Regions from separate parts of the Caballeronia sp. GAWG2-1 genome, predicted to be linked through region 1. Evidence: predicted binding sites of a transcription regulator. Region 1 holds the regulator's gene; the other holds the start of a gene.
The links. The regulator FliA, encoded in region 1, starts transcription of late flagellar genes. The targets are predictions, from matches to a motif close to CTAAAGTTTNNNNNNNNNNNGCCGNTA.

Region 1 (17,771 bases):
ATGAGCGCCGGTTCGATGACTGCGAAATTGCACGGCTTCGTCGCCGAACCCATGATGCCGATGCGTACCTTGTCCTCGTTCATTCTGACCGGACTGTAGAAGCGGTCGAAGTCCACGCCCGTCGGCAACACGTGAATGTTGCCATTCCACGGACGCATCGCCTCCGCTAGCGCCGGCGTCGTGACGATCAGCGCGTTCGCACGGCGCATGACGTACTCGACCTTTTCGCCCGCGCGCCGGCTCAAGAAGTGCAGCGGATGGGTCTCGGGAAGGTCGTGATACGGCTCGTTGGTCTCGTAGATTACCGGCTTGCCGAGCCCGAAGATCGCTTCGAGTTGCTCGGGCGTGGCGGCCATCGGAAAGCGCCGCTGCATCAAAACGATGTCGGCCGACGCAATCTTCTCCTCGGTGTTCTGGATCGGCCAGATCAGTTCCCAATGGTCGGCCAGGAGTTCGAACGGCTTCTTGACGCGCGATGTCGACCAGCGGTGCGCGACCGGCTCGGTCGTCAGTGCCGCGATCCGCCGTTTCGGGGTCTTCGGCACGTTCGACGAGGCAACCCGCAGTTCGGCCGGGCGCCGAAGCGCTTTTCGCGCCGCATCCTGAGTCTTCTCCAGAAACACGGGCAGGTCCGCCCGGAACACATTGCCGAGCGCCACCAGGGTCGGATATATCGTGTCCACGGTCGCCAGGGCGCGCGCGTAGCCATTCTTCTCGTTCGCCATGGCCGCCCCGTTGACGCCGAAGGCGAACTGATCCGGCACGGCCTTCAATCCGCCCTCGGGCAGGTAGATGACAGGGCAGCCGCACGCCATGGCCTCGTTACAGACAGACGACTGCTCGTAGGAGTAAAGCACCCGGCCGCCTTGCAGCTTCTTCGCGAGTTCGGGAAGCGTCACGGGGTTCGCCATCGACAGTAGTTCGGTGCCGGGCGGGAAAAGCGAAAAGTCGATCTTGTCGAGCGGATGCCGGTAATGGAAGACGAACGTCCGGTCCTTCTTGACCGTGGGATCGGGCTTGAACAGCTCCGTATCGATGACGGGCAGGAACAGAAAATCGACGTCCTTCTTGTTCGCGCTACCGAGGAAGTTCTCCGAAAAATAGAAGACCAGATCGTCCTTGCCCTCGTTGAGCGGCTTTCCCGACAGGAACCCGATGTGGTTGAGGATATAGCGGACGCATACATCGGCATTCATCGGGTTGCCCGACACGATCTCCGGATAAACGACGATCGGCATGCGGCCCTCCAACCTGTGTCGGGCCTGCACCTCGAATGTGGCAAGCGGCGTGTCGAACCGTGGGTTGACGACATCGGTCGCGGAGATATAGGCGTCGTATCCCTCGCGATTGAGCAGGTGACAGAGCGTGTGCATCACGACGATCCCGGCCGATGACTCCCGGTAAGCCGGCGCATAGATGTAGTACGGATGCCCCTTGCGTGAAGCTCTGGTGCTGGCGATGTTCATGTGGCACTACCCTGCGGTCTGGTTGCTGGCTTTCGGCCGGTTCGACGAATGGATGAGGAGGAGCGCCGGCACTTCGCGGTCGATCTTCCCGAGCGTGAAGTCTGCAGGCAGACGAGTTCCGTCGATCACGCGAACAGACCGGTTTTGGCACGTTATCTCGCCGCATTGCCTGCGCGGCCTTGACCAGATAATTCATCGGAATCGCCCTGACAGGCCGGCATAGGTGTTTTCGGCTGGCGCGTGGGACGCCGCCAGCCGCGCGGCGACAACATCACCCTCGGAACACGAAAGACATGACAGCCAGCCTGCCTCCCGAATCAGTTTCCGCGCTGCCGCTGGAGCGAATGTTCGTCACGCAGCCGCATCTGCCGCCGCTTGCGGAATTTTTGCCCTACCTCGAGCAAATCTGGGAAAGCAAGGTCCTGACCAACGGCGGGCCGTTCCACCAGCGCTTCGAACAGGCGCTCGGCGAACACTTAGGCGTCCGGCATCTTTCGCTGTTCAGCAATGGCACGCTCGGGCTCGTCACGGCGCTCCAGGCGCTGCGCATCACGGGCGAAGTCATCACGACGCCGTACTCGTTCGTGGCGACCGCGCATTCGCTGTTGTGGAACGGCGTCAAACCCGTATTCGTCGATGTCGATCCTGTCACGCTGAATCTCGACCCCGCGAAGATCGAGGCGGCCATAACGCCTCAGACCACGGCGATCCTGCCGGTTCATTGCTACGGCAATCCGTGCGATGTCGATGCAATCCAGCGGATCGCGGACAACTACAACCTGAAGGTCATCTACGACGCCGCCCATGGCTTCGGCGTGCAGACCGAAGCGGGCAGCATCCTGGCGCACGGCGATCTGTCCGTTCTCAGCTTCCACGCGACAAAGGTGTTCAACACTTTTGAAGGCGGCGCAATCGTCTGTCCGGACGCAAAGACCAAGCTGCGCATAGACCAGCTCAAGAACTTCGGTTTCGTCGACGAAACGACGGTGGTGGCGAGCGGCATCAACGCGAAGATGAGCGAGATCAACGCGGCGTTCGGCCTGGTTCAACTCGAACACATAGAAGATGCGCTCGCGCGCCGGCGAGAGATAGACGCGCTGTACCGCGAAATGCTGCGCGATGTGCCGGGTATCCGTTGCCTGCCAAGAGGCTCGCAGACCGTTGCCAACTGCTCGTACTTTCCGATACTCGTCGAAGCCGATTTCTCGCTCACCCGCGATGCGCTCTACGAACATCTGCGCAGTCGGCAGATCTATGCGCGGCGCTATTTTTATCCGCTTATCTCCGATTTCCCGATGTACCGCGGACTTCCCTCGGCGAGCCGCGCGAATCTGCCGGTCGCGGCCAATGCGGCCAGCAAGGTACTGTGTCTGCCGATCTACCCGGCCTTGAGCGACGAGCATGTCGCCTTCGTCGTCGAGACGATCTTGAGCGCTGCAAACGGCCGCTCTCACGACCTGAAATGACCGTCAAATCACCGTCTGTTCGCGCGATGAGGTCGTGCAGCGACATGGCAGAATTTTCCCTGAGAGTCGGGCTGCAAGGCGCACGGCGCTAGATGTTTTCCGCATGACGACGACGCGCGTCAGCCCGACCGCTTTTATCGATGCTTTTTTCAGGACGCAGGCCGCACCATGATGATCAACGTGCTCGAATATTTCGAAGGAGGTGCGCTGGCACGCATGCCGGAAAAGACCGCCATCGTCGATGCCGACAAGCGCTATACCTTTCGCGAGCTCGAAGTTCATGCGAAGGCATTCGCCGCCGCCATTCGCGCGCGTACCGATGCGACCCGCAATCCGATTGCCGTGTTTCTGCCGAAGTGCGCCGAAACCATCTTCGCCGACTTGGGCATCGTCTACACGGGAAACTGCTACGCCAATCTCGACATCAAGCTGCCCGCCATCCGCCTCAAGGCAATTCTCGATAATCTGGACGCACCGCTCATCGTGACGAACGCCGCGCTGGCGTCTTCCTTGAACGCAGTCGGAATCGATGACAAGCACATTCTCCTTATCGACGACGTGGGGCATACGGACCACGCTTCGTCGAACGTCGAACTGGATTGGTGCCTCGACAATATCATCGACACGGACCCGCTTTGCATCATCCACACGTCGGGTTCCACGGGCGTGCCAAAAGGCGTTGCACTCAATCATCGCGCGACCATCGACTTCATGGACTGGGCATTCGAACGTCTGGCGCTCGATGGCAGCGAGACAATCGGCAGCCTGTCTCCGTTGTACTTCGATATTTACTCGCTCGAACTCTTCCTGTGTCTCGCGAAGGGCGCGACCATCTCGCTGATCCCGGAACAGATCGCGGCTTTCCCGGCTTCGCTTCTCCAGCACCTGATCGATCAGAACATCAGTTTCATTTTCTGGGTGCCCACGATCATGGTGAACATCGCGAATCAGGCGCTGCTCGAACGCTTGCCGCCCGTCGCGCTGAAGAAGATTCTTTTCGCAGGCGAAGTATTCCCCACGCGGCCGCTGAACATCTGGCGCAAGCACTTGCCGCAAGCCATGTTCGTGAATCTGTACGGGCCGATCGAGGCGACGGTGGATTGCACGTACTTCATCGTCGAGCGCGACTTCGGCGACGACGAGAAGCTGCCGATCGGCTTTCCCTGCCGCAATTCGGATGTGCTGATCCTGACCGACGAGGGGCGCGCCGCGCGCATCGGCGAGCACGGTGAGTTGTGCGTGCGTGGCAGTTCGCTCGCGCTCGGGTACTGGAACAATCCGCGGAAAACGGCGGATGCCTTCACGATGAATCCGCTGCAGCCGCATTATCCCGACCGCCTTTATCGCACGGGCGATACGGTTTATCGAAACGAGCGCGGCGAGATCATGTTCGTCGGCCGCCGCGACTATCAGATCAAGCATTTGGGTTATCGCATCGAGCTTGGCGAAATCGAGCACGCCGCGTTGCAGATCGAAGGCATTGCGCAGGCATGTGTGGTGTACGACTCGGCGAAGAAACAGATCGCGCTGTATTTCGAATCGGACGAGAACGTTTCCGCCGCCGCCATCCGCACGGCGCTCGGCGCGCGCTTGCCGAAGTACATGCTGCCGACCGCCTTCGTGCGTATCGACAGCATGCCGCGAAACCCCAACGGCAAGATAGACAGGCTCGCGCTCTCGCAAAAGCAAGCGGCGCCGCGCCCGGCCGTCGAGGCGTGAAACAGGCTGGATTTGCCGCGACAGAAGTCGCATTGGCGCCGGTATTCGAACACGGAGTGGAATTTATGTTGGCAGCAAAGTTGATGGACTTGCTCAAGAGCGTGCGCCCGGAAAGCGACTTCTCGCGGTCCGAGGATTTTCTCGAAGACGGTTTGCTCGATTCGTTCGACATGCTGACACTGGTCTCGACCATCGACGACGAATTCGACATTTCGATCGATGGTCTCGACATCGTGCCCGACCACTTTCGCAACGTGCAGGCCATTTCCCTGCTCATCGCGAGATATGGAGTAACGCAGTGAACCTGTTCTTCAAGGGCAAGCGCATCAGCAGTCTGCTGACCGTCGTGCCCGCTCGCGAGCAATCGTTCGTCGAGGACATGAAGCGCTTCGACTTTCCAGAGGCGCGCTCGCGCAAACTCATGCAGGTCATGGGCTACGACAAGCACCGTCTCGTCGATGCCGATACCTGCGTGTCGGACCTCGCCGTCTTCGGGCTGGAGCAGTTGTTCGCGAGAAAGGTGATCGCTCGTGACGAAATCGATGCCCTCGTGCTCGTCACGCAAACGCCCGACTACCTGATGCCGCCGACAAGCAGCATCGTGCAGGGACGACTCGGCCTGAAGCAGGACATGTTCTGCATGGACATCAACCAGGGATGCGCGGGCTTCGTCGTCGGTCTCATTCAGGCGTTCATGCTGCTCGAACAACCGAATATCCGGCGCGTCGCACTCGTCAACGCCGACGTGATGAGCCGCAGGACTTCGCCCAGGGACCGCAACAGCTATCCGCTGGTTGGCGACGCGGCGTCCATCGCCATTGTCGAATCGGCGGCGCCGGATCGCGTGGTCCATGCCAATCTGAAGATGGACGGCACGCGACACGCGGCCCTGATGATTCCCGCCGGCGGAATGCGCATGCCGTGTTCGCCGGCAACGGCCGAGTTGCGGGACGAAGGCGATCACAATTTTCGTGCGCTGGATCATTTGAAGATGGAAGGCTCGGAGGTCTTCACGTTCGTCCAGACGGAGGTCCCGCCGATGATCACGGCGCTGATGAATCAGGCGGAAACGACCATCGACGAGATCGACTGGTTTCTGTTCCACCAGCCCAACCGCTTCATGCTGCAAAAGCTCGCGGACAAGATAGGCATTCCGTACGGCAAGCTGCCCATGAACGTGGTGGAAAAGTACGGCAACAGCAGCGGCGTGACGATTCCAATGGCAACCGTCGAAAACCTGCGCGAAGTCCTGACGCAGCACGAGGCGCTGGTATGTCTCGCCGGATTCGGCGTCGGTCTCACATGGGGATCGATGCTCATGCGTCTCGGACCGCTGGACGTATGTGAAATGGTGCAATATTCCTGACAGGAGTTTCCAAATGAAAGATGCTTTTTACACCAACCTCGCCGAGTTGCTCGAAGTCGATTCGGTCGACCCAGACCTGCCGCTCGACCATTACGACAACTGGGATTCCCTGACCGCGCTCGCATTGATTGCGTGGCTCGACAAGGAGCTTGGCGTCTCGATCAGCGCCAAGGGCATCAGCGAATTCGCTTGCGCCGCGGACTTGTTCGCCGCGCTCGAAAAACAGCACGCCTGAGCATTCATGTCGAATCCTCTGAACCTCGAAGGTCAACGAATCCTCGTCACGGGTGCGGCGTCGGGCATCGGTCTCGCGACCAGCCAGTTGTTCAGCGCGCTGGGCGCGGCCGTCGTCATGCTGGATCGTGACGATGCGCGGCTTCAGCAAGCAAGCGCCGGCCTCAACGCGAAGACGGTGACCTTCGATCTTCTCGATACCGAACGCCTGCCCGGCCTCTTCGCCGAGTTGGCGCAAGCCGGGGGACCGTTCTCCGGGCTCGTGCACGCGGCGGGAATCAGTTCCATTGCGCCTACCCGCTTGCTGACGCCCGCGCGCTATCGTGAAGTGTTCAGCGTGAATGCCGAAGCTGCGCTCGCGTTGCTGCGCGGCTTTCAGCACCGCAGCGTATGCCGCGCAAATGGCGGCTCGGTGGTGTTCATCTCGTCGGTCATGAGCATCGTCGGCTCCGCCGGTGCGTCGGCTTATGCCATGTCGAAAGCCGCGCTCACCGGCCTTGCAAAATCGGCGGCTCTGGAGTTTGCGCCGAGAAGTATCCGCGTCAATTGCATTGCTCCCGGATTCGTCAAGACCGCGATGTTCGACGAAAACTCCCGGCACTGGAGTGAAGAGCAGCGCAAGCAGATCGAATCCGCGCATCCGCTGGGTCTGGGCACGCCCGAAGACATCGCCAATGCGGCCGCCTTTCTCGTTGCCGACTCCGGTCGCTGGATCACCGGTTCGGTGCTGGTCTGCGACGGCGGCTACACCGCGTCCTGAGCGAGACAGTCATGAGCCACGAATTTCATAGCCTGATCACGGGCGCCTCATCGGGCATAGGCCGGGCAACGGCCATTCAGCTTTCCTCCACGCGGTCGCTCGTGTTGCACGGCAGGGACCGGGCGCGGCTGGAGGAGACGCGACAGCTTTGCGCTAACCCCGACGCTCACGCATTGTGGGTGCAGGATCTTCGCGAACTGGACGAGATCGAGTCCGGCTTCGTCGATTTCGTTTCGTCGCGCGGCATGCGTATCGAGAACTACGTCCACTGCGCCGGCGCGTGGATCATCGGCCCGCTTCGTTTGCTCGAGCGCGCGAGCGCGGTGGAAGTCATGAACGTGAACTTCATGTCTGCCATGGAAATTTCTCGCCTGCTCGTGCGACGCAAGGTGAACGACAAGGCGCTCCGCAACATCGTGTTCGTGTCGAGTACCGCGAGTCAGTTCGGCGCCAAGGGACTCGGGGTTTATTGCGCGAGCAAGGGCGCGCTCGATGCCTATATGCGCGCGCTCGCCGTCGAACTGGCGCCATCGGTTCGCGTCAACTCCATCCTGCCCGGCGCGGTTCATACGCCCATGACGGATTCGATATTCGGCAACGAGCAAGTGCGCGAGCGCATGGCGGAGTCGTATCCGCTAGGTCTCGGGCGTGAAAGCGACATAGCCGGCATGGCCGAATTCCTGTTGTCCGACAATGCACGCTGGATCACGGGCCAGCAACTCGTGGTCGATGGCGGCCGCTCGGTGAACATTTCCGCATGACACACACGCTCGCAGCCGTGACCGGCATCAAAAATCTCATTATCGTGGGCGCGGGCGCGTTGGGGCGGGAAGTGCTCGTCTGGTCGCAACAGGCCATCGCTGCGGGAACGCCATGGAAGGTCAAGGGGTTTCTCGACAGCCGCACCGACATGCTCGACGGCTTTGCGTGCGGCGCGCGCATCATCGGCTCGCCTGAAGCTTATCTGCCGCTCGACGACGACATTTTTCTCTGCGCAATAGGCGATCCGTCGCAGAAGCGCGCCTACGTCACCCTGCTCGAAGACAAGGGCGCGGAGTTCGGTATCCTCGTGCATCCGACGGCGCTCGTGGGCAGGGACGTGAAACTCGGCGCGGGCTCAATCATCTGTCCGTTCACGCAGATGTCGTGTGATATCGACGTGGGCCGCCACGTGTTTATCGGCACTCACAGCAGCGTGGCGCATGACACGTCTATCGGCAGCTACACGCAGATTTGCGGCGCATGCCAACTGAACGGTCACGTCAACGTGGGAGAGGAAGTGTTTATCGCGAGCAGCGCGACGCTGCTGCCGAAGTGCAACGTCGGCGACCGCGCGTATGTCGGCGCGGGCAGCGTGGTCTTGCGACGCGTGAAGGCGCGTACCAAAGTGTTCGGCAATCCGGCGATGGTCATCGGCGAAGTGGGCAACGAGCGTTAACATGGCACGCGTTAAAACGGCTGCGCGGCTTGAACACATCGACGGTTACCTGTCGCAGCTCGGCTGTCGCGCCAGCCCCGAACCGACGCTCGCCACGTTGCGGACCTTGCAGGAACGCCACACCCGCCGCTTTCCGTTCGAAAACCTGTCGACGCTCTTGCAGGAGCCTACGTCCATCGACGTGGCATCGCTCGAACAAAAGATCGTGCTCGGCGGGCGAGGCGGTTACTGCTACGAGCTCAACCTGCTTTTTCTCGCATTGCTCAGGCAGTTGGGATTCGACGCGCGCGGCCTGACGGGACGCGTCGTCATGGGCGGCCCGGAAACCGCGTGGGCGCCGCGAACGCATATGTCGATTCTCGTGACGTTTGGACCGGGCGACGACTACATCTCGGATGTGGGCTTCGGCCGCATGGTGCCGACGACTCCGCTGCGGCTCGATACGGATGCCGAGCAAACGACATCGCTCGAACGTTTCAGGCTGCTGCGTCGCGAGGCCGATTACGTGCTTCAGGCGCGGATAAACGGCGTCTGGCGCGCGCTATATGTATTCGACTTGCAACGTCAGGAACAGATCGACTTCGAGATAGGAAATTGGTTCATCTCGACGCATCCGGCGTCACCGCTTGCGTCGCAATTGGTCGTTGCGCGCACGGACGAGGGAAGACGCAAGAGTCTCGTCGATGGCAACTACGGCGTCCATCATCTCGATGCGGTCGCCGAGCGCCGTCAGATTTCCTGCACCGACGAACTGATGACCGTGCTGCAAGACGAGTTCGGCATCCGCCTGCCCGGCGGCGACTTGGCGAACGTGCTGGGTCGACTCATCAAGCGTGTTTGATGCGGTGGCTTACCGGCCATCGAATCACGCGCTCGTCGTCTCCCACCCAAACGCCATCCCCGCCAACCATCTCCGATACGCCACCGACATCCGGTCGCACTTCTGATGCAACTCCGCATCGAGCGCGAGCGGCAGCAGCTTCGGCCATTGCGACTCCACGATCGGCGTGTCCTGCAGCAGAATCTCCATGTTGAAGTCGTACAGCTCCTCGTCGCTGTGCGAAGTCTCGTCTTCGTGAATGGAAACGAGCCACGCGCGGGTCTCGGTCTGCGTCACGGGCGACGCCACCAGCATGATATGCAGTGCGCCCATTGCCCCCGACGCCATCTTCGTGAGCTTCGCAACCAGCGGCCGCTTCACGCGATAAACGTAATCCATCATCGCGCCGCCCTGCCCCGGTAAACCCGCCGGCTGCCAGAAACGGCACTGGCGCGCTTCGAGTCCGTCGGCGCTTTCCACGACTTCATAGTCCGGCACTTCGGTATGCGCATCCTCGCCGAGAATGCCCACGTGCACGAACGAAAAATGCGCCATGTCCAGGAAGTTTTCGACGACACGCGGCGCGGACGACTTCACCGTCTGCGGCGCAAGGTTGATGCGCCGTCCGCCCGGAATGGCGGCTTCGGGAAAGAAATCGAGCGCGTGCGCGGGCTCGCCGAAGCACATCCACACGACGCCGTATTTCTCCCCGGCGACGAACGCGGTGGCGCACGCGCGTTTCGAAGGCCGAAGCGACGGATTCGACGGAATCAGCACGCACTGACCAAGCGTGTCGTAGCGCCAGCCGTGATAGGGACACACGAGCTGATCGTTCGTCACCGCCCCCAGCGACAGTTGCGCGCCGCGATGCGGACAGTAGTCACGCCAGACATGCGCAACACCTTCGGCATCGCGCCATACGACGATGCGCTCATCCGCGACGATGAACGCTCGCGTCGAACCCGCCGGCACGTCATCGCCATTACACACCGCCAGCCATTCGCCAGCGAGAGAAAAGTCGTCGCTCATAGCACTGAAGCATCCGCAGAAAACGCCGTTAATCATCTGTCCGAGATGCGTTCTTACACGATTCACAGCAGCTTGGCAAAACGTTGCAAAATACCAGTCGTCGGAGACGAACATCGCGACGGGGCCGCAATAAGACAAAAGCGCGACAGCAAAGACACGCGCAAAAGACCATAACAGCAAGAAATCACCACCAGGGGTTCAGTATGGAGCAGGCGCATCAACCGGCACGCCGGGCCTATGCCTTCGCATGGTCCGGCAACCGGAATCCCGAACGCGAGCAAGCCATGCTGCGTATCGGGATGGGAGCGGCAGTTCTGCTGGCTTATGCGGTGTATGCGTGGCGGCACCCTTCGGCCAACGCGTCGCTGATCACGCGGTTGATCGCGCTCTACGTGTCCTACGGTGCAATCACACTATTGCTCGTCAGCCGGATGATGGCGCTGTCCAACGTCCGGCTCGTCATCACCACTATCCTCGATCAGGCGTTGCTCGGCGCCATGCTCTTTCTCTGCGGCACGCTCGCCTTGCCGCTGCTGTGGGTGGTGTTCTGGTTTCTGATCGGCTCGGGATGCCGCTACGGCAAGCGCACGCTCGCCATTTCGTGCGCGATGGCGCTCGTCGCGATCGTCGCGCTGGCGTTGTGGCAACCGTGGTGGGTGGCAAACCGCGCCGCCGCGCTCGGGCTCGCGCTGAGCGTGCTGGGCGCGTCGGTGTATCTGAGTGTGCTGGTCGACAGGCTTGGCAGCGCGAATCGCGTGCTGGCGCGGCAGGCATCGACAGACCCGCTCACGGGCCTCTATAACCGTTACGCGCTCGAACAAACCGTGAATCGCGCGATGTCCGCGCCCGAAGCCGCCGACGCGAATACCAGCGCACTGCTACTGATCGACCTCGACGGCTTCAAGGGCGTGAACGATACCTACGGTCACGCGGTCGGCGACGTGCTGTTGCAGTCGTTCGCGCAATTGCTTGCACGGCGCATGCGCAAGACCGACACCATCGCGCGGCTGGGCGGCGACGAGTTCGTCGTGCTCGCGCGCAACATGCGCGATCGCAGCGCGGTGCTCACGCTCACCGATGGCATCCATTCGGCGCTCGCCGACCTCACGCTGGTGCAGGAGCGGCCAGTGAGCGTATCGGCGAGTATCGGCGCCTGCTTGCTGTCGAGCGCGGCAGAAGCGCATGACGCCGATATCACCGCCGTGCTGAGAGCCGCGGATCGCGCGATGTATCGCGCAAAGAGTCTCGGCGAAGGCAAGACGGTGTTCGCCGAGGCGCGCGACTTCGAGATGCATTGAGCCCATCCGCGCGCATTCGAGCGCCTTTGCAAAGGCAAAAGCAAAAAGCGCGCGGCCCCGGTTCGGGGCTTCGCGCGCCTCTACAACTCGGAACTCAAGCCTCGACGCTAGTCCACGACTGTTCCCGCAGCTTCGCACGCAAACGCGCCACGGCCTGGCTATGCAACTGGCACACGCGCGACTCGCTCACTTCCATCACCGCGCCGATTTCGCGCAGGTTGAGGCCCTTCTCGTAGTACAAGCTCATGAGCAGCTTCTCGCGCTCCGGCAACTTGTCGATGGCTTCGATCAGCGCGCCGCGCAGACTGTCGTCCAGAAGCGCCGACAGCGGGTCCGAACGATCGACGCAGTAACGGTCGAGGAACGGCTCGTCGTCCGCCGAGCGGTCGAAGTCTTCGTAATAGATCAACTGGCTGCCGTGCAAGTCCTGCAGCATCGACTGATACTCGTCGAGCGGCATCTTCATGTGCTCGGCGACTTCGGTCTCGCTGGCCGAACGGCCAAGGTTCTGTTCCACCTTGTGTACCGCCGACTCCACTTCGCGCGATGTCTTGCGCATGCTGCGTGGCAACCAGTCGTTGGCGCGCAACTCGTCGAGCATGGCGCCGCGAATACGCTGACTTGCGTAGGTTTCGAACTGGGCGCCCTGATCTTCCTTGTAGCGGCTAGCCGCATCGAGGAGGCCAATCATGCCGGCCTGGATCAGATCGTCGAGATCGACGCTCGCCGGCATCTTGGCGACGAGCTGGAGTCCGAGGCGGCGAACGAGCGGCGCATATTTCGTAAGCACGTCGGACTGCGAGAGTTTGCCTTGGGCGTTATACATCCTGTTCACCTTTCAATATCACATCGACGCCGTGCTGCTCATTGCATGATCGGAAAACGCCGCCGCTCGGTGCGCCGCTTTCCGTCCGCTTTCACCAGACTCGCCAACCGGAATGTGCGCGTCGTACTGGCTCGCTTCGTCGCCGCGCGAAAACGGCGCGGGACGCATCGGCCAGTGCAGCAGCTCGGCTGCGATGTAGCGGTAGTCGCGCGCCGCGGCCGTAGCCGGAAACGCTTCCACCGCACACCGAGAGAGCTCCCTCGCCCGAGCGACGCGCGCATCCTCGGACACATACCCTGCCTGCACGAGCGAAACGGCCAGATAACGGCTCGCGACACCCGAGAGGTTGTCGAACGCGACCGCTGCATCGGCTGCGTCCTGCACGTGATTCATCAGCACGCGGAACTGGCCGATCGCGTGGGCGTAGTGCAAGCGCTTCATGCACGCATACGCCTCGGTGATCGCCGACGCGGCTACCCGCGTCACTATCAGAAAGTCATGCGCCTGCGCCGCGAGCGACGAGAGCGCGCCATTACGATCGAGTTGCGCATCGATCAGCACGATATCCGCGGGGCCGTCGAGCAGCGCGCGTGCTTGCGCCGCGTCGTGGCTGATACGTTCATCGCGCGGTGCGGCGATCAGCGAAAAACCCATCGGCGTGCGCACCGCGACATCCTGCAGTTCGCGACGGCCGGACATCACCGCCGAGAGCGCGCCCGCGCCATCCACACCCGCCATGCGGCTGACCGAGCCCGCGTTATGCCGCTCGTCGATGACGAGCACATCCTTGCCATGCACGGACAACGCCGCGCCGAGGTTCACTACCGCCGACGTGCAACCGATGCCCGCCGGTCCGCCCACTACAGCCACCACGCGAGAACTGGCGCGCGTCAGCAGCCTTCTCAGGCCTTCAGCCTGATCGAGCACGAACTTATCCAAAATGGACTCCATGCAGTTCGGTCGTGGCGCGTGCGGACAGTGCGGACAGAAGCGCCGGCACATCGTCGTCTTGCGGCACGAAAGGCGAGCCATCGCGCGGAATGCAGAACGCGCTCTTGATGAGGAAACGCTTGGTTGCGACGTACAAGTTCTCCGGCACCTTCTGACCGGTCGATACGTAATGCACCGGCAGCTTGTAGCGGATGACCGTATCGAGCACGCTGCCGAGGTTGGTCGCCTCGTCGAGCTTGGTCAGAATGCAGCCCGCGAGCGGCGGCTGGTCCGGCGCACTCTTGTAAGCCTGCACGACTTCGTTGAGCGTGTCGCCGTGGCTCGTGGCGTTCAGCAGCAACAAGCGTTGCACCGGCTGACCCGTGCCGCACAGCATCGCGATCTGGTCGGAGACCGTGCGATCGCGCTGGCTCATGCCGATCGTGTCGATCAGCACGATATGTTTGTTGCGCAGTTCGGAGAGCGCGAGTTGCAGGTCAGCGCCGTCCTTTACCGCGTGCACCGAGACGCCGAGAATCTTGCCGAAGATGCGCAGTTGTTCATGCGCGCCGATCCGGTAGCTGTCCGTCGTCAGGAGCGCGACCTTGCTGGCGCCGAAGCGCATCACGCAGCGCGCCGCGAGCTTTGCCGTGGTCGTCGTCTTGCCGACGCCCGTCGGGCCCATCAGCGCGAACACGCCGCCGCGTTCCATCAACGCGTCTTCGCTCGGCATCACCGGCAGATTCGATTCGAGAACTTGCTGCACCCATTCGAGCGCGTTTTCCACGTTCTCCATCGACGGCATGTTGTCGATCACCATGCGCACGAGTTGCGCGGAGAAACCGGCGGCGAAGAGGCGCTTGGTCAAGGCCGAGTTGGTCGGGTTGCGGCGCTGGCGGTCGCCCCACAGCAAACCCGAGAAGTGCTCTTCCATCATCTCGCGCATCGACGAGAGTTCGTTCATCACCGTTTCGTTGACGACTTGCTCCATGCGCGTGCGGATGGCTTCGGTCACGACGGCTGCGGCATTAGCCGGCAAGCCTTCGAAATTGCCCGATGCGGCCGGCGCTTCGTCGGCGGCTTGCGGTGCTGCGTTGATCTTCTGTGCGGCGCGGCGTGCGGCGACTTGCGCGGCTTCACGCGCCCAGTCGGGCGTTTCGATCTTTGCGTGCGCTTGCGCAGCGGGTGCGGCAGGCGCGGCGGCAACCGGCTGCGCGGCGGCTTGTGCACGCGGCGCTTGCTGGCGCGGTGCGTCGGCTGCCTTGACCGATACCGGCACGCCCATGCCGCGTGCAATTGCGGCAGACGGCGTCAGCGGCCGGTTCGACGGCACCGAAGCCTGTTGCGCGATACGGCGCGCATGTTCGATCAACCACGGATTGGAATCGGCCATCGTGCGCGGTGCTTCCATGCGCTCTTCGTCGGCTTGCTCGTCGAAATCGTCGGCGTCGGCGGTGTTGCCGAAGACGGAGGAGAAAACATCGCCGCTGGCGTAAGGGTTCATCGGAGAGCTGGGAGCGGCGGCCTGCTGCTTCATCGCGGCGGCTGCGGCTTGTGCAAGCGCGGCGCGCGGCGTGGCGCTGGCGAACGGCGCGGCGGCTGCTTGTTCGCGTGCGGCCTTCGCGGGCGAGATCGAAGCGAGATCGCTATCCGCGACACCGACGATTTCCACCGATCCATCGTCGAGCGTGCGGTTGGACAACACCACGGCATCGGGTCCGAGCGCTTCACGGACCTGGCGCAGAGCGTCACGACTGTTCGCGCCGATGAATTTACGAATGTTCAAACTGGCCCCCGATGAGGATAGATGCAGCGATATTTGCGAGGCGAGCACCCTTTGGTTATTTCCGTGCCCGCTTTTCAGTGAAGCCATTATTGCGAAGATCACTTCGGGCCTATCGCTGGATAAAGGGTGTGAAAGAGGGGTATTTCGACTGATGGAAACAACCCGGCCGTGCGGATTGCGTCGCGCGTCATGCGGGAAAAAATGCCGGTCTGGCACGATCGACGCGACGGGACGAGAGATGTCGCTTGGCGGTTTGTCCGCTGTGAGGCGCGCGGCGGCAGGCGCGTCGCGCGCCAAGGCGGCCGGACTGCATCAGCCAGAGTCCCATCCAGCGGCGTAAGCTACGGTCTGCGGCTCGAAACCCGGGCTCACCGATGCTCACTGACAAAGGAGACTTGTTCGCATGGCATCCGCTTCTCATGGCCAGACCACCGGCGCGCGTCTGGTTGTCGATGCGCTCGTTCATCACGGTATCGAACGCGTGTTCTGCGTGCCGGGCGAGAGCTTTCTCGCCGTCCTGGATTCGCTGCACGACGAAACCAGCCAGATTCAGACGATCGTCTGCCGCCACGAAGCCGGCGCGGCAAACATGGCCGAGGCGGTCGGCAAGCTGACGGGGCGTCCGGGCGTGGCTATCGTCACGCGCGGGCCGGGCGCGACGCACGCGTCCATCGGCGTGCACACCGCTTTCCAGGACTCGACGCCGATGATCCTGCTCATCGGCCAATGCGCGCGGGACCACATGGATCGCGAGGCGTTTCAGGAAATCGACTATCGGCGCATGTTCGGGCAGATGGCGAAGTGGGTCGCGCAAATCGACGATCCGCGCCGCGTGCCGGAGTATCTGAGCCACGCGTTCCATGTCGCGACGGCGGGACGTCCCGGCCCGGTCGTGCTGGCGTTGCCCGAAGACATGCTGACCGAAGCGTGCGACGCGGCGGCGCCCGTGCCGCGCTATCAGCGCGTCGCGGCGGCGCCGTCGCAGGCGCAGATCGAGCGCGTGCGCGAACTGCTCGCCAATGCGAAGACGCCGTTCGTGATCGCGGGCGGCAGCGGCTGGACCGCCGAGGCGACGCAGGACTTCGCGCGCTTCATCGAGCGCTGGCAGTTGCCGGCGGGATGCGCGTTCCGCTATCAGGACACGCTGCATAATGAGCATCCGAATTACGCGGGCGATGTCGGGCTCGGCATCAATCCGGCGCTGGCCGCGCGCGTGCGCGAAGCGGACGTGCTCTTCGTTCTCGGCCCGCGCATGGGTGAATCGACGACGGGCGGCTACACGCTGCTCGACATCCCTAAGACGAAGCAGACGCTGATTCACGTGCATCAGGGCGCGGAGGAACTGGGCCGCGTGTATAGCGCCGATCTGCCGATCGTCTCCGGCATGCCCGAGATTGCGTCGATGCTCGCCGCGCTCGAACCGCCCGCGCAGATCGCGTGGTCGGGCAGCGCCGAGACGGCGCACGCCGTGTATCTCGAATGGCGCAAGCCGCGCCCCATGCTCGGCGATGTCCAGCTCGGCGAGATCATGCGCACGCTTTCGGAGCGCCTGCCCGAAGACGCGATTCTCACCAACGGCGCGGGCAATTACGCGACCTGGCTGCATCGGCATTATTCGTATCGGCACTTCCGCTCGCAAGTTGCGCCGACGAGCGGTGCGATGGGTTACGGCGTGCCTGCGGCCATCGCGGCGAAGTCGCTGTATCCGCAGCGCACGGTGATCGCGTTCGCGGGCGATGGCTGCTTCATGATGTCGAGCCACGAACTCGCCACGGCGATGCAGTACCAGCTGCCGGTGATTTTCGTGGTCGTGAACAACGGGCAGTTCGGCACGATCCGCATGCATCAGGAGCGGCACTACCCGCATCGGGTCCATGGCACGGGGCTGACGAACCCCGACTTCGCGGCTTATGCGCGCGCGTTCGGGGCGCACGGCGAGCGGGTCGAATCGACGGAGCAGTTCATGCCGGCGTTCGAGCGCGCTGTGAGTTCGGGATTGCCCGCGGTGATCGAGATTCGGATTCCGGCGGATCAGAGCACGCCGGGCGCGACGCTCGAACAGATTCGGGAGCAGGGGAAGCGCTGAGGGCTGGTTCAGCCGGTTAGCCCCGTCCAAACGAAAACGGCCCGGTCGCACACGACCGGGCCATCCAAAACAGCCACTAAACCTTACTTCCCACCCACGCTCTGCAGCGTCGTCCACTTCCCGCCAACGACCTTATACAGCGTGATACCGCCGTTTTTCAGATCGCCCTTCGAGTCGTACGCCAGATGCTTCGTGGTCACGCCTTGCATGTCGGTCTTGGCAAGCAGCGGCAGATACTTTGCCGGGTCCGTCGAGTTGGCCGCCTTCATTGCGTTGAACATGGCCATTGCGCCGTCGTAGGCGTACGGCGAGTACGTCTCTACGTCTTCGTTGAAGCGCTTCTTGTACTTCGCCGTGTAGTCCGCGCCGCCAGGCATCTGGTCCATCGGCAGGCCGGCAAGCGATGCCACCGTGCCATCGGCCGCGTCGCCCGCGATCTTGATGAAGGTGTCGGTCTTGACCATCTCGCCCGCCATCAGCGGTGCACGAAAGCCAAGCGTCTTCATTTGCTTGGCCATCGGCGCGGCTTGCGAATCCGCGCCGCCGT
Region 2 (11,529 bases), on a different contig from region 1:
GGTTCTCCGGTTGGGTTCGTGAATTACATTGTAATGCACGCCAAGGGAAAGGGCAAGGTTTAGCGGCTAAAACGTTTAGCTAAAGTGCTTGACGATTAGGACATTTTGCCCTAATATAGCACTTGAAGGCCGGGCATTTCGCCCAGGTCAACTACCGGAGAAAGTCCGATGAACACCCAAGAGCAACCCGTTACCGCTTCCCTGGTCGCCGAGGCCCAGCGCCTCGACTTCCTGCCCGCCTACTTCGGCCCGCGTCTGATGATGCGCGGCGAGGCCCTGGTGTATGCCTGGCTTCGCCGGCTCTGCGAACGCTACAGCGGCGCGTATTGGCACTACTACACCTTGTCGGACGGCGGTTTTTACATGGCCCCCGACCTGGCCGACCGCCTGGAGATCGAGGTGGACGGCAACGGCTTCCGAGGCGAGTTGTCGGCCGACGCCGCCGGCATTGTCGCAACCCTGTTCGCGCTGGGTCAGCTCGCGGCCGAGGCCGCCGACACGGACGCCGGCGATGCCCTGATCGACCGCTATCACTTCCTGCGCGGCTTCGCAGCCAGCCACGCCGAGGCGGCCGCGATCTACCGGGCTATTGACTGATGAGGGGCGGCCCCGGCTTCGGCCGGGGCTTCCAGGAGGCGACCATGACCAGGAACAACGCTCCCCAGGCACCGACGAACAGCTACGCGACGGACGGCAAGTGCCACAACGCCGAGCCGGGCACCTACGGCCACGAATGCGGCAAGCCGGCCGCATGGATCGGCACGAACCACAAGGGGTTCAGCTCGGGATTCTGCGACGACTGCAAGCGCCACGGCTACGAAGCCCGCGACGTGATCGCGTGGCGGCGTGCTGACACTTGAGGGGCCGGCCGATGGCGAAGAAACGCAAGACGCCGGCCCAGCCGGGCCAGGACTGGAACGCGCCGGCGGCCGAGCTGCTGGCCGAGCTGCCCACCGACCGCGACGAGCTGCTGGCCGCCGCCGTGGCGGCCGTGGTGGAGATCGACGCGGCGATCATGCGCGGTGACGGTGCGGCCGCCGAGGCGGCCAGCGACCGATACGAGGCCGTCATCTGGAAGATGAACGGCGGAACGCACGTGGGCAGCATGGCCGACCACGACGCGCCCGGCCAGGTCATCGAGCGCCATTGCGCGGCGGTGCCTGGCGACGTGCCCTTGTGGGGCCAGCGCGGCCAGTTCCTGGTCGCGGATGGCGACATGCGCGCCCTGGTGGAGTACGAGGCCGGCTACGGCGGGCCGCTGGGTGCCCACTTCCAGTTCCACGTCATCGACCTGGACAGGCCGTTTATCTCCGAAACGGGCTACCGCTCGCACTTCGACACGGCGCAGGGCTGCATGACGGTGGACGAGGTTGCGCGCGGCATCCTGGCTGCGCAGCGAGCCGAGAAGAAGCGCCCGGTGATGGTCGAGGCCAGCTACCGCGACCGCCTGGCCGATGCTCCCCTGCCCGCTTGGCTGGCCGGCTTGGAGCCGCCGGCGCGGCGCGCACCGGCGACCGTCCTGGTGCCGCCGGGGTTCGTCCTGGTCGATGTGGTGCTGCCCTCGCATCGGGCCTTCATCGCCAGGCGCTGGGCGGCCGAGGCCGCGACCAGGATCAAGGCGGCCAGGGCCGCCGGGTTGGACGCCAAGGGAAAAATCACCGGCGCAGGCCCGGAGCGAGATCCCGCATCGCCAGAAACGACGATGACCTGCAGCATCGTCAAAGCCGACGATGCCGAGCCGGGCGAGGGCGGGCCTGTATCGCCGGAAACAACGATGCCGCGAGCGAGCGCGGCAACCTGCAGCATCGCCAGGAATGGCGATGGAGGCCCGGCCGACCTGGTGGAGTTCAAGCCCGGCCAGCGGTGCGAGATCGTGAGCGTCCATCACCCGGTTTTCGACCGCTACATCGGCAAGCGCATCATCATCGTGAAGGTGCATCCCGACACCCGCCAGGTGTGGGCGCACGACGACAGGCCGGTAACGTACAAGACCAATCGCGCAGGCCGGCGCGTGGTCGATTCAGACCCGAGCTGCATCCAGTCGATCTACGGCTTCGACCAGTTGCGGCTTATCACTTGACCAGGAGAACGAACGAATGACGAACGACGCCAATATCCGGCTGGAGTGCTTGAAGCCGGCCGAACGCTGGGCGCAACCGACCGGCGAGGAAGTCCGAGAGGTGCTGCGCCTGGCCGGGTTCAGCGGCAGCAAGGCCGCGAAGGCGCTGGGGCTGGGCGCGAAGGGCGACCGCACGATCCGCCGCTGGATCGGCGAGGACACCCCGATTCCCTATGCGGCATGGGCGATCCTGTGCGACCAGGCCGGGCTGGGCGTGATCTGGAAAGAGGATTGACGCCAAGGGAAAGGTTTTAGCGGCTAAAGTTTAGCCTTCGGATTCCGGTAAAGCGAAAAAAGTTTAGCTAAAGTGCTTGACAGGTTAGGGCATTTTGCCCTAATATAGCACTTGAAGGCCGGGCACATTGCCCAGGTCAACTACCGGAGAAAGTCCGATGAGCGACAACAAGATTATGCCCTGGATTGACGAGCTGGAGGGCGCGGCAGCGACCGACTTCCCGGCCCGCCGTGACGAGATCGCGGCCATGATGGCCGAGGCGGCCGAGCTGGTGTGCAAAGCCGAGGAACTGCGCGGCAAGGCGTACTTCGCCGGATGCTCCCTGGAGGGGCAGGCCAAGGGCCATTGGTCGATGGAAGCCGTCGAGCAGGCCAAGCGCCGGGCCGGCTGGTAAGAGCACATGGCCCGGTCGGCAACGGCCGGGCCTATCGAGGACGCCAAGAAGGAGTATTGCGTGAGCCGAGGCAAGATCAAGGGCGGCCCCAGGTGGAGGAACGCCCCGGAGTGATCCGGGGCGCTTGGCCTGGTGCTGGCACACCGTAACCATGCTTCCGAGTGGGAGCACCCAGCATTCAACACGTAAGCGCGTGGAGGGTCAAGCTATGTCCAACATCATCAAGTTCCCCAAGGAGATCGAGCAGCCCGCCGCGCCCGCGCCGGTGGAGCCTGCCGCCGCGTCTGCTGCCCCCAACAAGGCCCCCGGTGCTGGCCTGCTGGCCGGCCTGGTCAAGTTCGTATGGGTGGCGACCGTGCTGGTCTGGCCGATCCTCAAGTGGGTGCTGTCGATTGCCACCTTCTTCCAGTTCGTGCGGATGCTCTACCACTGGAACACGCCTGGCGTGTATGCCGGTTGGTCGTTCCTGGCGTACTTCGCGGTGCTGACCGCGATCACCTACTTCGTTTCGATCTACAAGCCGAAGGGGCTTTGACATGAAAAAACAGACCCTACCCTACCCGCCGGGATTCGTGGAGCCGAACACCGGCCGGGTGGCCGTCCTGGTGCGCGAGTACGCGGCCAGCGACTTGAACGGCGATGCGCCGGCCTATTGGTACAGCGCGCAATCCGAGGAATGGGGCCTTGACCCCTGGCGACTGGTGGAAGGCGTCGATCCGCACACCGCCGGCGGTCAGTTCGACGTGTGCTTTGCCAACGGTTCGAGCCGCACGGTCGGCCCGCTGATGACGTTCTTCATGAGTGCCGCTGACGCGGCCAGGTTGAACGCCAAGAAAGAAGATCACGCGCCCATTTTTAGCCGCTAAAACGCTTGACGCGGGCGGCGAGTTTAGCTAAACTTCTGCACATGGTCGGCGGCTGGCACCGCCTTTTGTTCAACAACCGGGTGTGGAGTTTATATGGGTGTTCTCCATGAAGAAACGGCTAACCGAAGCCCAATTCCAGGCGGCGATCAAGGGCCTGGAGATCGGGCAACAGACCATCGACATAGCGCGCGGCGTGCTGGTCGATGGAAGGCCCCAGGCCGAGTTTGTGGCCTCGCTGGGGCTGACCAAGGGGGCGGTATCGCAAGCGGTCAGCCGCGTGTGGGCAGTGGCGGGGGAAGTGCTCCCGCAGGGCTTCGAGCGGGTGACGGCGGTACTGCCGGAGCATCAAGCGTTCATCGTCAAGCGTTGGGAAGCCGACGCCAAGGGAAAGAGGAAACAGGAACCCAACTCATGAAAACACTGGTCACGGCAATTCAGAAAGGCGGTCAAGGCAAGACGTTCGCAACCTGCCACCTGGCGTTCGACTTCCAGGAGCGCGGCCTTCGGGTTGCAGTGATCGACCTGGACACCCAGGGCAATGCGAGCTGGACGCTGGCCGGCCACGACTCGGGCTATCCCGCCAGTCGCATGTTCACCGCCGGCGGCGACGAGCTGCGCGCCTGGTTCGCTGACCGGGAGGATGACGGCCTGGCGCTGATCGCGGCAGACGCCAACCTGGCGAACCTGGACAAGATGGAGCTTTCCCAGGCGGCCGCCGCGCTGCGGGCCAGTGTGGCCGCGCTGGGCGAGTTCTTCGACGTGTGCCTGATCGACACGGCCCCCTCCCTTGGCGTCGCCATGACGGCGGCCGTGCTGACGGCCGACTACATGCTGTCGCCCATCGAAATGGAGGCGTACAGCTTGCAGGGCATGAAGAAGATGGTCGCGGTCATCAGCAACCTGCGCAAGCAGAACCCCAAGCTGCGCTTCCTCGGCATGGTGCCGAACAAGGTGGACGCGCGGAAGCCGCGCCACGTCAACAACCTGGCGACGTTGCAGCAGGCATACCCGCAGCTCATCTTGCCGTTCAGCATCGGCGCGCGTGACAGCATCGCCGAGGCGCTGGGCGAGCAGATGCCGGTGTGGAAGATCAAGAAGACCGCCGCGCGGAAGGCCACCCAGGAGGTGCGTGCGCTGGCGGATTACGTGTTCACGAAGATGGAGATCGCGCAATGAGCGCCAAGACCAACGCCAAGAAGAAGGAGCAGGACAAGCCGCAATCGTCCGGGCTGGGCCTGGACGGGCTGGGCGACCTGGCCGGCCTGCTGAACGAGCAGCCGGCGGCCAACGCCGGCGGCGCAGGCCCGCAGGAGCTGCCGCTTGACCTGATCGACGAAGACCCGCACCAGCCGCGCACGGCCGACAACCCCGGCTTCTCGCCGGAGAGCATCGCGGAGATCGGCGAGACGATCAAAGCGCGCGGCGTGAAGTCGCCCATCAGCGTGCGCGAGAACCCGGACGCACCGGGGCGCTACCTCATCAACCACGGCGCGCGGCGCTATCGCGGCTCGAAGTGGGCGCACAAGACCACGATCCCGGCCTTCATCGACAACGACTACAACGAGGCCGACCAGGTTATCGAGAACCTGCAACGCAACGAGCTGACGGCGCGTGAGATCGCCGACTTCATCGGCCGCGAGCTGGCGAAGGGCAAGAAGAAGGGCGAGATCGCCAAGGAGATCGGCAAGTCGCCGGCCTTCGTCACGCAGCACGTCACGCTGCTGGACTTGCCCGAACCCATTGCCGAGGCGTTCAATAGCGGCCGGGGCAAGGACGTGACTGTCATCAACGAGCTGGTGACGGCCTACAAGAAGAACCCCGACGAGGTGGCCGCCTGGCTGGCCGACGACAGCCAGGAGCTGACGCGCGGCTCGGTGAAGCTGCTGCGCGAGTTCCTGGAGGACAAGCGCAGTCACGAGGACGGCGACCGTGATCCCAACACCGTCGATGCGCTGACCGGCAAGACCGACGCCGAGGCCGGCGACGGCGAGCAGGGGCCGCAGGATGATGACGCCAAGGGGAAGAAGGAGCCGAAGGAGGCCGACCCCGACAAGCTCAAGAAGGCCATCATCCAGGTCAAGCACGACGACCGGCCGGCACGGCTGATCCTCAACCGCCGGCCCCCGGCCGAGGGCTGGGCCTGGCTCAAATACGAGGATGACGGCCAGGAGTTCGAGGCCGACCTTGGCACCGTGCAGCTTGTCGCGCTGCTGGAGGGCTGACACGCCCAGCGCCGGGCATCGCCGACCACCGACCCCCACCCATCGCCCCGCCATCGAGCGGGGCTTTTTTTGCCCGCGTTTTAGCCGCTAAAAAAAGTTCAGCTAAACCGCTTGCGTAGTGTTGTATGTTGTAGTATGCTTCACGCTACAACATACAACCGGCCAAAGGAGGCCCGACATGGCGATCTCGAAGGAGCAGATATTTGCGGTGGCCGACGAACTGGACGCGGCCGGCCAGAACCCCACGCTGGCGAACGTGCGCAAGCAGCTCGGCAGCGGCAGCTTCACCACCATCAGCGAGGCGATGAACGAGTGGCGCGCACGCAAGGCCAGCCAGGCCGCCCCGATCCGCGAGCCGGCACCGCAGGCGATCACTGACAAGCTGGCCGAGCTGGGCGGCGACTTGTGGGCCGTGGCGCTGGAAATGGCGAACAACCGCCTGGCCGCCGAGCGCGAGGCGCTGGAGGCCGTGCGCCAGGAGACGGAAGCAGCGCGCCAGGAAGCCGCAGAGCTGGCCGACCAGCTCACCGGCGAGCTGGACGAGGCCAAGGCCCGCATCGCGGCCCTGGAGGCCGTCGAGGCGGCCGCCAAGGGCGAGGCCGACGAGCTGCGCGGCAAGCTCGCGGCGACCAGCGAGCGCGCGGCCACGGCCGAGGCCAGGGCCGGCGAGCTGCGCACGGAGCTGGATCACGCCCATCAGGAAGCCCGCCAGGCGCGCGCAGAGCGCGACAAGGCCCAGGAGAGGGCCACGGCCAGCGCCGACCAGGTGGAGGCCCTGCGGGCCGACCTCGCGGCCGCGAACAGCCGTACCGCCGAGATCGAGCGCCGCGCCGGCGAGCTGCGTGCCGACCTGGAGCGGGCGAACCAGGCGACCGACCAGGCGCGCGCCGCTCAGGCCGAGCAGCGGAAGGCCACCGAGGCGGCCGCCGCCGAGCGCGACCAGGTGCGCGCGGAGCTGGTGAAGGTGCAGGCCAAGGCCGAGGCGGCCGAGCAGGCCCACCAGGAGCAGCGCAAGGCGATGGCGGCCGAGGCACACCGCCAGGCCGAGCGGCTGACCGCCGCCCAGGGCGAGCGCGACCAGGCGAAGCGCGACGCTGCCCAGGCCCGCGAGGAAGCGGCCGGGCTTCGCGGCCGGCTGGAGGCCCTGGAAACCGTCATGGCGCAAGGCCGGGCGGCCGATCCGACCAGCGGCGGACGCAAAAAGACCTGATAAATCGGTTGGTTTTCCTTAAAATTACCCTGGAACCCTGACAAAACGCACAACCCGGCCGCTGGGAAGAGCCGGCCTCGCTTTGCCGAGGTCGGCTTTTTTGTTGGAGCGCGGCTTGCATGGGGCCACCATCACCCTTTTGAGAACTACGGCAACCATAGGAGTGCCCGATGAAAGAACGCCTCTTGGTCATGAACGGTCAACGCATCGTTCAGGCCGAAAAGGACGGCGCTTGGACGAATCAGAAAGTAGACAAGGCGGGCGCGTTGAAGCCCGGCATCTACAACCTGTACACGGCCCAAGCGGCCGACAAGAAGCAGACCCACGCCGGCGTGATCGTTCATGCCGACGCCACCAACGTGTACCAGCAGATCGGCAAGAACTTTGTCATGCACGCTCGGTCAGATTTCGATAAAGTACCTGAAATTGGGAGCGCAAAGAGCATCAGCTACAACGCCCAGGGCAAGGCGGCAGTCGCCGCAGAGGCCCCGAAACTGACGCGGGGGCGCTCCATGTAGCTTTAGCGGCTAAAAAGGAGGCACGCCCTTGAAACGACTCACCATCCCCGGCAGCGGCACCGAGAGCCGCGCCACCAAGCCGGCCCGCGTCAGCGCGCCGGCCACCCTCGGCGGTGCCGCCTTCGGCGCTTCGCGCGAGGACACCGGAGCCGACTTGCTGGAGGCCGCCCAGGCGGCCGAGATCGAGCAGCAGGCCACCCTAGAGGCGGCCCCGGTCGAGCAGTCCTACCCCGAAACCCTGGCGCTCTACGTGCAGGCCAAGCACGACCAGGTGGAGCACATCGAGGACAGGCTAGAAAACCTGATCGACCGGCAGCAGGCCCGTTTGCAGCAGACCCAGGCGTCCGCGCCTGGCCGGCTTTCCTTGCCCGGCTCTAAGCGAGCCTGGCAGAACCAGCAGGCGCAGCAGCAGGCCCGCTTGCAGACGCTTCACGCGCGCCTGGAGGCCGTCCGCGAGATCAAGGAAGGCATGGGCCTGCACTCGCCGAAGATCGAAGAGCTGGCGACGCGCAAGATGCGCGCCGAGAACCCCGAGCTGGCTTCCGATTGGGATGCCATGCGCGAGGCCGCCCGCCGGCATGAGCTGCTGATGCGCAAGCAGGAGCAGGAGCGCAAGCAATCCCAGGCCCAGGAGCGGCCAGGGAGATCGCAGTCCTTGGGCCTGTCAGCCAGGCCCGCATAAAAACGAAGCCCGGCGGTCGCCGGGCTTTTTTCTCGAGCATCGCCATTTCTGGCGAGGGAGGCCCGCCGAGGGCCTGGTGGAATCATCCTGCAGCATCGTCACAAGCGACGATGCCGGGAGCTGGCCAGCATCGCCGAACCTGGCGATGCCGCCGGCGCGGTCGACCATCGCCAGTTCTGACGATGAGATCCCGCATCGCCATCTACAGCGAGGCCCACAGGGCCAGGCCGGCGGCCACGACCGCCATGCCGGCCGCGACCATGTTCATCATGGCGACGCGCCGCGCCTCGCGGATCGGCGCGACGAGCTGCGCCGTCACCGCCTCAACCTCACGCCGCACGGCCTCGGCGGCCGCCTTCGCGCCCTCCTGCATTCCCCGCGTCATGGCGTCCTTGCTGGCCGCCAACGCCGCGTTGAGCGTCCTTTCCGCCTTTCCCTTGGCGTCATCACCCCATCGGTGGGCGATGGACTCCAGTTCCGACTTGAAGGCGTCCAAGATTTCCTGCTGGGCCGATGCGCTGTCCTGCATCAGCTTCATGTTGATGGTCTGGAGGATCAAGATCGGATCGTCGCGGCCCACGGCGATGCCGTGCTTGGCCGCGATCTCCCGTATCAGCTCCTCGATCTTGTCGTCGGCCGCCATCAGAGCACCGCCGCGTTTTCGAGCTGGGCGAAGAGCTGGGTTTTCACGATCTTGAGCCGCTGCCGCGTCATGATCGTGAGCGCCGAATCGGCCAGGGCCTCATCGAAGGTGCGCCGATCCTGGAGCATTTCGGCGAAGTCGCGGCCGTAGGTTTCCTCTTTCAGCGCCGGAATCTGGATGATGGCGGACACACGGCCCTTGTTGGTCGTGTACGCCTTCAACTGCTCGAACCCCTTGCCCTCGTGCTCGATTGGCCCCCAATACGGGTTCAGCCAGACCACGAACAGGCATTCGGCCGGGAACTGGCTGGCGAGCTGGGCGAAGCCGCTCACCGTGTCCACCAGGGCCTGGCCGCCGGTGACGACCGTATGCACCACGAGTTCGTGGCCCATGTCCTGGAGCAGCGCCGGCACCTGGTTGCTGATGAGGTAGTGCGACAGCGGCACGAACGAGCTGGCCCCGTTGTCGATGATGACGTCGCCCTCGGCCGACGCGATCATCTCGACCAGGGCGTCGAAATTCCGGGTGTTGATCTCGTCGCCGTCCATGATGTTGAGCCGGCGCACGTTGAGGGCTTTGTAGCCCTCGAACGTCGCGTTCACCGGATCGGTGTCGATGCAAAGCGGCTTCTGTCCCTTGCCGGCTTTGTACTGCGCGATGGTGGCCGCGATCATCGACTTGCCGACGCCGCCCTTGCCTTGCAGAACCATGTGAATTTTCGCCATTACAGTAAATCCTCTTTCTTTGGAGTCGCATCAAACGTGAAGCCGCCGATCTTGGGCGGCTCACTCTTGGATTCCGAGGCCGGCGGGGCGGCCTTCGGCTCGGGCTTCGCGCCCTTGGGCTGGCTGTCCGGGGGAGTGGCGGGAGGCGGCGGGGAAGCTACCGGCGCGGCCTTGATGTACCGCTTCACGTGCTGGGTGAAGGTTTCGTACCGACAGCGCAGCCGGCCGGTTTCCTTCATGTGCTCCCAGATCGTTTTCATCGCATAGCCCGCATCGAGCGCCGCTTGAACGTCGCTCTTGACGGCCAGGAACGCGACCACGTGCTTGTCCTGGCGCGGCTTCTTGGCTTCCCGTCCCTTCACCCATTCAGCCAGCTCTTCGGGGTAGGTCTTTGGCATCGTGTTCGTCCATCTAATCCTCTCATCGCAAATGTAACGCTACTAAGCGGCGCTACGGAAACGCAAAAAGTCCGCTATCGGCGTGCATTGGCACGCTTCGATAGCGGCATTATGGGCCATTGTGGCGGTTTTCGCTATATCCGTTGCTGCTTTTGCGGCCTGATAGCGCGATAGTTGCGGATAAATCGTAATGGCTGGTGTAGACTTTCCTTGGTGTTATTAACGCCGTAAGGCGGGCAGGATGTGTGAAGTTAGCTAACCGGCGAGCCGGTTATCTATCTTCACTGTCCCTTATTCGCGCCGGGGGCGCTCAACGGGTCATCCTGCTCTGCGAGGCAGCCGGCTACCGCCGGCATGAGAGACGAGGCGAGGCATGGAGAACGACGAAAAGGAACACGGCCGCCGGCGGCGGCAGCACCTGCGGGTGCCGGTGTTCCCCGAAGAGAAAGACGAGATCGAGGCGAACGCCAAGAGGGCGGGCGTCAGCGTGGCGCGCTATCTGCGCGACGTGGGCCAGGGCTACCAGATCAAGGGCGTCATGGACTACCAGCACGTGCGCGAGCTGGTGCGCGTCAACGGCGACCTTGGCCGCCTTGGCGGCCTGCTCAAGCTCTGGCTGACCGATGACGTGCGAACGCTCCAGTTCGGCGAGGCGACCATCCTGGCCCTGCTGGGCCGGATCGAGGCCACCCAGGACGAAATGAGCCGGATCATGAAGGCCGTGGTTCAGCCGAGGGCCGAGCCTTGACTTCTTTAGCGGCTAAAAAGCCGGAGGGGCGGCCATGATCGCCAAGCACGTGCCGATGCGCTCGCTTGGCAAGAGCGACTTCGCGGGCCTGGCGAACTACATCACCGACGCCCAAAGCAAAGACCACCGGCTGGGCCACGTGCAGGCGACGAACTGCGAAGCCGGTTCCATCCAGGACGCCATCACGGAGGTGCTGGCGACCCAGCACACGAACACCCGCGCGAAGGGCGACAAGACCTACCACCTGATCGTCAGCTTCCGGGCCGGCGAGCAGCCCAGCGCCGACACCTTGCGCGCGATTGAGGAACGCATCTGCGTCGGGCTGGGTTATGGCGAGCATCAGCGAATCAGTGCCGTCCACAACGACACCGACAACCTGCACATCCACATCGCCATCAACAAGATTCACCCGACGCGGCACACGATGCACGAGCCGTACTACCCGCACCGGGCGCTGGCGGAACTCTGCACGGCCCTGGAGCGCGACTACGGCCTGGAGCGCGACAACCACGAGCCGCGCAAGCGCGGCGCGGAGGGCCGGGCCGCCGACATGGAGCGGCATGCCGGCGTTGAAAGCCTGGTCGGCTGGATCAAGCGCGAGTGCCTGGACGAGATCAAGGGCGCGCAGTCCTGGCAGGAACTGCACCAGGTCATGCGGGACAACGGAATGGAGCTGCGCGTCCGCGCCAATGGCCTCGTGTTCGAGGCCGGCGACGGAACGATGGTGAAGGCGAGCACAGTAGCCCGCGACCTTTCCAAGCCGAGCCTG

Region 2: a site for FliA is predicted at 2,378-2,404, ahead of kleA (stable inheritance protein KleA). Genes of this name have one in related genera too.

What each region holds. Positions count from the first base shown of each region.
Region 1 is NZ_JALQDD010000022.1:65,092-82,862, forward strand. It holds gene NCR98_RS13305 (glycosyltransferase) at 1-1,466, opposite strand, end outside; gene NCR98_RS13310 (DegT/DnrJ/EryC1/StrS family aminotransferase) at 1,760-2,932, shown strand; gene NCR98_RS13315 (amino acid adenylation domain-containing protein) at 3,101-4,651, shown strand; gene NCR98_RS13320 (acyl carrier protein) at 4,717-4,953, shown strand; gene NCR98_RS13325 (3-oxoacyl-ACP synthase III family protein) at 4,950-6,017, shown strand; gene NCR98_RS13330 (acyl carrier protein) at 6,031-6,252, shown strand; gene NCR98_RS13335 (SDR family NAD(P)-dependent oxidoreductase) at 6,259-7,011, shown strand; gene NCR98_RS13340 (SDR family NAD(P)-dependent oxidoreductase) at 7,023-7,772, shown strand; gene NCR98_RS13345 (acetyltransferase) at 7,769-8,449, shown strand; gene NCR98_RS13350 (arylamine N-acetyltransferase family protein) at 8,451-9,290, shown strand; gene NCR98_RS13355 (Rieske 2Fe-2S domain-containing protein) at 9,315-10,298, opposite strand; gene NCR98_RS13360 (GGDEF domain-containing protein) at 10,502-11,596, shown strand; gene NCR98_RS13365 (RNA polymerase sigma factor FliA) at 11,691-12,422, opposite strand; gene NCR98_RS13370 (MinD/ParA family ATP-binding protein) at 12,441-13,361, opposite strand; gene flhF (flagellar biosynthesis GTPase FlhF) at 13,354-15,138, opposite strand; gene NCR98_RS13380 (thiamine pyrophosphate-binding protein) at 15,542-17,224, shown strand; gene NCR98_RS13385 (branched-chain amino acid ABC transporter substrate-binding protein) at 17,308-17,771, opposite strand, start outside.
Region 2 is NZ_JALQDD010000034.1:36,087-47,615, reverse strand. It holds gene NCR98_RS23765 (antirestriction protein) at 169-597, shown strand; gene NCR98_RS23760 (hypothetical protein) at 642-860, shown strand; gene NCR98_RS23755 (hypothetical protein) at 872-2,080, shown strand; gene korC (transcriptional repressor KorC) at 2,097-2,354, shown strand; gene kleA (stable inheritance protein KleA) at 2,512-2,748, shown strand; gene kleE (KleE stable inheritance protein) at 2,957-3,283, shown strand; gene NCR98_RS23735 (DUF2761 domain-containing protein) at 3,285-3,614, shown strand; gene NCR98_RS23730 (transcriptional regulator KorA) at 3,721-4,029, shown strand; gene NCR98_RS23725 (ParA family protein) at 4,026-4,790, shown strand; gene NCR98_RS23720 (transcriptional repressor gene korB) at 4,787-5,836, shown strand; gene NCR98_RS23715 (DNA-binding protein) at 6,015-7,046, shown strand; gene kfrB (IncP plasmid survival protein KfrB) at 7,217-7,564, shown strand; gene kfrC (IncP plasmid survival protein KfrC) at 7,593-8,246, shown strand; gene NCR98_RS23700 (conjugal transfer protein TraM) at 8,449-8,889, opposite strand; gene NCR98_RS23695 (PRK13886 family protein) at 8,889-9,614, opposite strand; gene NCR98_RS23690 (TraK family protein) at 9,614-10,012, opposite strand; gene traJ (conjugal transfer transcriptional regulator TraJ) at 10,386-10,760, shown strand; gene traI (TraI/MobA(P) family conjugative relaxase) at 10,795-11,529, shown strand, end outside.